DNA from 2 places in the Serratia marcescens subsp. marcescens ATCC 13880 genome. Region 1 is predicted to be linked to the other one. Evidence: riboswitches for the same ligand, from Rfam matches in the RefSeq annotation. Region 1 holds a riboswitch; the other holds the start of a gene.
What was found. Region 1 has a riboswitch for fluoride ahead of J0F90_RS12080 (DHHA2 domain-containing protein). Riboswitches for the same ligand answer to the same signal wherever they lie in the genome.
Positions count from the first base shown of each region.

Region 1 (3,403 bases):
CTCGCTGCCGTCCAGCGCGATCAGCCGGCGGTCAATCTCCTCTTGTTGGCGCACATCCACCCCGCGCAGCGCCTCATTGATCGCCGTTTTGACGCTGTGCACCGCCTCCAGTACGCCTTTACCGCCGTAACGGTGCGGATCGCCGTCGCGGTGTTCCACCGCCTCGCGTGAACCGGTGCTGGCGCCGGAGGGAACCGAAGCCCGTGCCACGACGCCCGCCGCAGTCATTTCAACTTCGACGGTCGGGTTGCCGCGCGAATCCAGGATCTCTCTGGCGGTTACGCTTTCAATCTCATAGCTCATGGGTAGTCACCTCATTCTAGGGAGTAGGCACATGCTTTATCAGCACGTCGATCGACAAATGGTTAATGAACTCGAAGCCGAAGGAGGCAAAGACGCCGAACGGACGGTTCTGATGGCCGAGCAGCAACAGATCGACCCCTTTGCGGGCAATCAGGGCTTCGACGTCTTTGAAGCGATGGATGCTGACAATTGCGCGCACCTCCAGGGGGATTGAGCAGTCTTCCACCAGACGGCTGAGCATGGCTTTGGCGGCGATCACCTCGCTGGACTGGCGATCTTTGGTCAGCGAATCGCTGAGGTAGTCCAGCTCGGCATAGTCGGCGCTGATGTGCGCCACGGTAATGCGCGTATTCATCTGCTGATTGAGGCGTTCGGCATGACGCAACAGCAGCCGGCCGTCGCGTTCATCCTGCACCAGCAGTAAAGCATGTTGGTAGAGCGGCATGACTTATCTCCCTGCGTTAGCGATCTGGCGGGTTAACCACGGTAAAACCTCTTTTTTCCGGCTCGTCATGCCGGGCAGCGACACCTGACGAATGTCGAGCACCCGGTTCGGCGAGAAATACAGGGTGGAGCGACGGCAGGTGATATCGGTGACCAATAGCGCGGCCATCGCCAGCCCGGCTTCCTGCTTCGCGTGTTCAAGCGCTTGTTGCAGCGCGGGCAACAGCGGATCGATGTCGCTCATGGCCCGCACTTCTATCTGCGACAGCAGCAGCGAGACGCTATGGATGCGATAATTCTTGGCGTCGCGCTGCAGCAACTGCGCGGCGGATTGCCCCGAAAGATCGGTTTTGGCGGCCAGCAGCCCGGCGGTGAAGGCGTCATAGTCAACGTGAGAAATTGCGCGCAACCGCGAGACCGCCAGCCGATCCTGTTCGGTGGTGGTCGGCGCGCTCAGCGCGACGGTATCGCTCAAAATCGCGCCCAGCAGCAGCGTGGCCTGGGCGGAAGAAAGCGGCATCGGCCTTTCCGCCGCCAGGATCTGCAGGATCACGGTGGCGCAACAGCCGACGGCGCGAACCCAGACATCGGGCGGGTTGCGGGTGATTAACGTGCCCAGCCGGTGATGGTCGATAACGCCGACCACATCGCTGTCGGGCAATGAGGCCGGCCCTTGTTCGACGTCGGTAAAATCGACCAGCCAGACTTTACGGTCACGGAGATCGTCTTTCAGCAGCGGAGGCGCTTGTACGCCGGCGGCGGCCAGTATGTAGCGGGTTTCCGGCGTCAGTTCGCCAAGGCGGAAAGCGACGGCCGGTTTGCCGAGGTGATTGAGCCAGTCCGCGACCACCAGCGCGCTGCAGATGCTGTCGCTGTCGGGATTCTTATGGCCGAAAACGTACAGCGGCATTTCCCGCACGGTGAGATCAGGCTGGGGCGGAAAAGGGGTAAAACGTGAGATTTCATTCATAGCGACTCCTGACATACCTGCCTAAAAAATAAAGCGAAGTTGTATATCAGGCGTCATCATCCGGTTCGAGCGAACGCGGCGGTTGGGAAAGGTGGAACACCATCACCTTGTGAACGACTGTAGCGCAGCGCGGTGGCAAACGCAACGCCCGGCAAAGCTGGCGAGAATGCGCAATCGGATTGATACTGAGTGAGTCTATGATGGACAAGGATATTTGCCGCCAACCGACGAAAACGCTGAACGGACTCACGCCGGCTATGCCGGGGCCGTCGGTGACACATTGGGAGACAACATGCTCGAACCCTGCTTCCCCGAAAACGAAGCTGAACGCCTGTCGGTATTGAATTCGCTGAACGTGCTGGATTCAAACTCGGTGGAGAAACTGGATCGCATCACGCGGCTGGCGGCGAAATACTTCGGCGTGACCATCGCGCTGGTGTCATTGATCGACCGGGATCGCCAATGGTTTTTATCGCGTTACGGCCTGGATGCCCGGGAAACGCCGCGCAATATCTCATTTTGCGGCCATGCTATCTTGCAACGCGAAGCGCTGGTGGTGCCCGATACCGCCAACGATCCGCGCTTTTTTGATAATCCGCTGGTGATTGGCGGACCGCGGATCGGTTTCTACGTTGGGCAACCGCTGCTGTCGCTCGACGGGTTGCCGCTCGGCACCCTGTGCATTATCGACAGCCAGCCGCAGCCGTTTTCCCCGGAACAACTGGCCGACCTGCACGACTTCGCCGCCGTGGTGGAGGAGTATTTGCAGAGCATTGAACGCCACGTCTATACCGAAAACCTGAAGTCCAATCTGCAACGCTCGGAAGCCCTGTTCGAACAGACCTTCGCCCAGGCGGCGGTAGGGATGGCGCTGGTGTCGCTGCAGGGGTATTGGTTGCGGGTCAATCCGCGCATCTGCGAAATGTTGCGCTATTCCGAGCGCGAGCTGATGGATCGCACCTTTCAGGACATTACCTATCCGCTCGATCTCAACACCGATCTGGAAAAACTGCAGCAACTGCTGAGAAACGAGATCAGCACTTATTCGCTGGAGAAACGTTATTTCCGCGCCGACGGCTCGATCGTCTGGGTGCAGCTGACGGTGGCGTTAAACCGGCTGCCTAACGGCAAACCGGATCATTTCATCTCGGTTATCGTCGATATCAGCGAGCGCAAGGCGGCGGAGGCCGATCTGTTCGCTCTGCAACACGAGCTGGAACAACGCGTCGAAATCCGCACGCGGGAGCTGAACGTGGTCGTCAAGAAACTCAACGAAGAGATTGAAACCCGGGTGCTCGCCGAATATCAGCTCAGCGCGGAGAAGGAACGCCTGCGCGCCATTACCGACAATATGCCGGCGTTGATCAGCCAGATCGACGGCAATGAACGCTACCTGTTCGCCAACAGCGCCTACAAAACCTGGTTTGGCCTGGAAGAAAGCTGCCTCAGAGGAATGACGGTGCGCGATTTTATGGGGGAGAACGTTTATCAGATAGCGAAACCGATGATAGACAGGGCCCTGGCGGGGGAAATGGTGAGCTTTGAAAATGAGCTCCAGACCCAAAAGGGACTGCTGATGATCCACACCACGCTGGTGCCGTGCGAAACGCAGGGGTTTTACATTCTGTCCATGGACATTACCGAGTTGAAGCGGCTGCAGCAGCGGCTGGAATATGACGCAACCCA
Region 1 covers NZ_CP071238.1:2,515,969-2,519,371, forward strand. The annotation lists gene eno (phosphopyruvate hydratase) at 1-303, opposite strand, end outside; gene J0F90_RS12075 (adenine nucleotide alpha hydrolase family protein) at 320-748, opposite strand; gene J0F90_RS12080 (DHHA2 domain-containing protein) at 752-1,717, opposite strand; fluoride riboswitch at 1,758-1,833, opposite strand; gene J0F90_RS12085 (diguanylate cyclase domain-containing protein) at 2,010-3,403, shown strand, end outside.

Region 2 (3,403 bases), 1.3 Mb from region 1:
CCACAGCGAAGCGCCGAGCAGCAGGATCAGCGACAGCAACAGCGGGCGCATACGGCCCAGCTTGTCGCTGTAAGGGCCAAAAATCAGCTGGCCGACGCCCAGGCCGAGCAGCCCGGCGGTCAGACTGAGCTGCGCGGCGGCGGTAGAGGTATTCAGCTCGCCCGCCATTTCCGGCAGGGCGGGCAGATAGAGATCGGTGCACAGCGGCCCCAGCGCGGCCAGCAGGCCAAGCACGACGGCGTACACCAGACGTTGTCTGGCTAAGTGTTTGGTCATGGGAGATTAAGATTTCCTGAACAGGTGAGAAATGGCCTGCTGATACAGATCGCGCAGCAGGGACGCATCGGCTTTTTGCGTGGTAAGGATACGGTAACCGGTGCCTTCGCTCATGACGGCGATAAACTCCACCCGCGCGGCGATCTCCTCCGCGCTGAAATGGGGATACAGCCGCTGCAGATTGTGGCACACGTGGCGAAACAGCCGCGCTTCCGCATCGCTGAGCATTTTGGCCACCACCGGGTTGCGCGTGGCCTCGGCGGTCACTTCCAGCATCAGCATGTGATCGGTTTCGCTCTCGCCCGGCTGCTGAAACAGCGTGCGCGCCGCCAACGTGCCGGCGATCAGGTTGATGTGATCGCCAAGGTTTTCCAGCCGCTGCATCTTGTTGGTGATGATGCGGTTGACGATCTCTTCGATAATCGCGTCTTTATTGGCGAAATAGCGATAGATTTGCCCGACGCTGAGCTGCGAGCCCTGGGCGATCTCCGCCATGCTGGCGGCGTGGAAGCCGTGGCGGCGAAAGCTGGTTTTCGCCGCTTCGACGATCTGATCGCGGCGAGCCTGCACTTTGGCCTGTTTACTGTCGTTGGGGGGGAGCATCTGCCCGATCCTTTGCTACGCGTGAGCCGGGTTCACATTTTTGAGTGTGAACGTTCATTCTCAATTGTAGTGTAAACGGCCGGAAAGACGCAAGATGAACGCGTGCTGCGGGGAAAAGGCGCTTATGTGAACAGGTAGGATTTGATAAAGGCGGCGACGATCAGGACGCACAGCGCAACGGCAATCGCTTCGGCGGCGGTTTTCGGCAGGCTAAACATAGCGGTTTCTCATCCAGTCAGGGGTACTGGATGAGATTATGCGCATGCAAGATTAAGGAAACATTAAGGGCTTAGCGCCCGTTGAGCCACATCACCAGCATAAAGGCCAGCAGCGTCATCGCCAGCGAGCCGGCCAGGTTGAGCAGCATGTTGGCCAGCGCCCAGCCGAAGCGGCCATCCTGCATCAGGTATACCACCTCCAGCGAAAAGGTGGAGAAGGTGGTCAGGCCGCCGCAGAACCCGGTGGTGATCAGTAATTTCCAGGTGGGATCCAGATGCGTCATGCGGGTGAAAATCGCCATCGCCAGGCCGATGATAAAACCGCCGATCAGATTGACCATCAGCGTACCGAGCGGAATGTGGGCGTTCAGCGGATTCATTTTCATGCTTACCGCCCAGCGCAAAACGCTGCCGACGCCGCCGCCGATAAATACGGCCAGTAAAGAGCTCAACATGGGGCAACTACCTTTCAATCAGAGAAATTCACGAGGCTCGGAAAGGGACAGGCGTAACGCTACGCGCCTCTCTCCGAGAGGTTACGTAGACATCATCAGCCTGTGAAGGCGGTTAGGGAGGAATGTCATCTCCAGCGTGCCGCACGGCCTTTTTCGCCGCACCCGGTGGATGTTACACCTAACGCCGCCTATTTTGTAGTATCGACACTCTGCGAGGTAAAACGGATGGAAATCAGAACGGCGCGTCTGAGCGACCGGCACGCTATCGCTGAATTAATGACGGCGCTGGATTATCCCGGCACCGAGGCGTTTCTGACGCAGCGGATGCAGCAACTGTTGGCGCATCCGGATGAGGCGCTGCTGGTGGCGGCGGACGGGGAGCAGGTGTTGGGCGTGTTGTCGTTGCATTTTCTGCCGCAGCTGGCGTTGGCCGGCGACATTGGCCGCATCAGCTATTTTTGCGTCGACGATCGGGCGCGCGGCGCGGGCGTTGGGCGGCGGCTGCTGACGGAAGGCGAGGCGCTGGCGCACCGTCGCGGCTGCGATCGGCTGGAAGTCCATTGCCACAGCCGCCGCGAGCGGGCGCATGCGTTTTACCGGCGCGAAGGCTTTGTCGAAGCGCCGAAGTATTTTGCCAAGTTATTAAGTCAGTAAGTTACTCCCCTGGCGGCGCCGCCGTTTCCAGCCGGTTGCGGCCATTCTGCTTCGCCCGATAGAGCGCGCCGTCGGCCGCTTTCAGCCAGTCAAGATAGCCGCCCAGCGCGGGGTGGTAGTCAGCGATACCGGCGCTGATCTGCAGCCGCAGCTGCGGCGCCTCCTTGAAGCTGACCGCGTCCAGCCGCTGCTGGATGCGGCGCAGAACGATTCCCGCCTGTTCAGCACTGGTGTTCGGCAGCACTGCGCCAAACTCGTCGCCGCCGTAGCGCCCGACGATATCCACGTTGCGCATGCCGATCAGCAACTCTTCCGCCAACGCCGCCAGGGCCTCATCCCCCAAAGCATGGCCGAAGGTGTCGTTGATGGTTTTGAAGCGATCGATATCCATCAGAATCAGCGTGGCGTTATCCTGGTAGCGGCGGCAACTGTCGAACTGGCGATGCAGCAGGTGCTCCCAGTGGCGGCGGTTATATAAGCCGGTCAGCCCATCGCGGGTGCTGATGCGTTGCAACTCCTGTTTCTTTTCCGCCAGTCGTTTGGCGGTGCGGTAGGTCACCAGCCCAAGCAGCGTCGGATACAGGTAGATCATCGGCAGGCACAGATAGATTTGCAGCGCCGTGCTGTGCGGGTGAAACGGGAAGCCGAGCAGCGCGGCGGTGAGCATCGCCGTGGTCAGTTGAATGGCCAATCCTTTCGCAAACAGCGCTTTGCCGGCCGAAGCGATGTTGTTCATGCTCATCATCGATAGGATGACGATGGCGGGCAGCGCGTTGAACGCCATCATCGCCGCCCAGAAGCCGCCGAAGGCGGAGTCGATCAAGAGGTTGCGGATCTCGGCTTTGAACGGTTCTTTGGCGCGGCAGGCCAGGCGATAGGCGAGATGCGGCCAGAGAAAGCCGTGAAAGGCCAGCAATAGCCAGACCGCCGTGGGCGGAGCCAAGGGGTAGAGCGCGGCGCAAACGCAGATAAAGCCGAGCCCCAGACCGGCGACGCGGGGCAGATAGGTGCGTTTGGCGAAGCTGAGGCCGGATTTTCGGGCATCGAAAATGGGTGGTGCAATATACATCCGGCATCTCCCTGATAGGCATCACGGCAGCGTAGCATGCGGGTGATAAACTAAGAATAGTCTTGGATTCACGCCGCGGGGGCGCGTGGCATTCCTGCGACGGATCTCACTCTGTTACATGTTGCGGT
Region 2 covers NZ_CP071238.1:1,199,036-1,202,438, forward strand. The annotation lists gene J0F90_RS05580 (multidrug effflux MFS transporter) at 1-276, opposite strand, end outside; gene J0F90_RS05585 (TetR/AcrR family transcriptional regulator) at 283-879, opposite strand; gene crcB (fluoride efflux transporter CrcB) at 1,169-1,552, opposite strand; fluoride riboswitch at 1,632-1,694, opposite strand; gene J0F90_RS05595 (GNAT family N-acetyltransferase) at 1,778-2,206, shown strand; gene J0F90_RS05600 (diguanylate cyclase) at 2,208-3,275, opposite strand.
Region 2: another riboswitch for fluoride. It lies ahead of crcB (fluoride efflux transporter CrcB); the one in region 1 lies ahead of J0F90_RS12080 (DHHA2 domain-containing protein).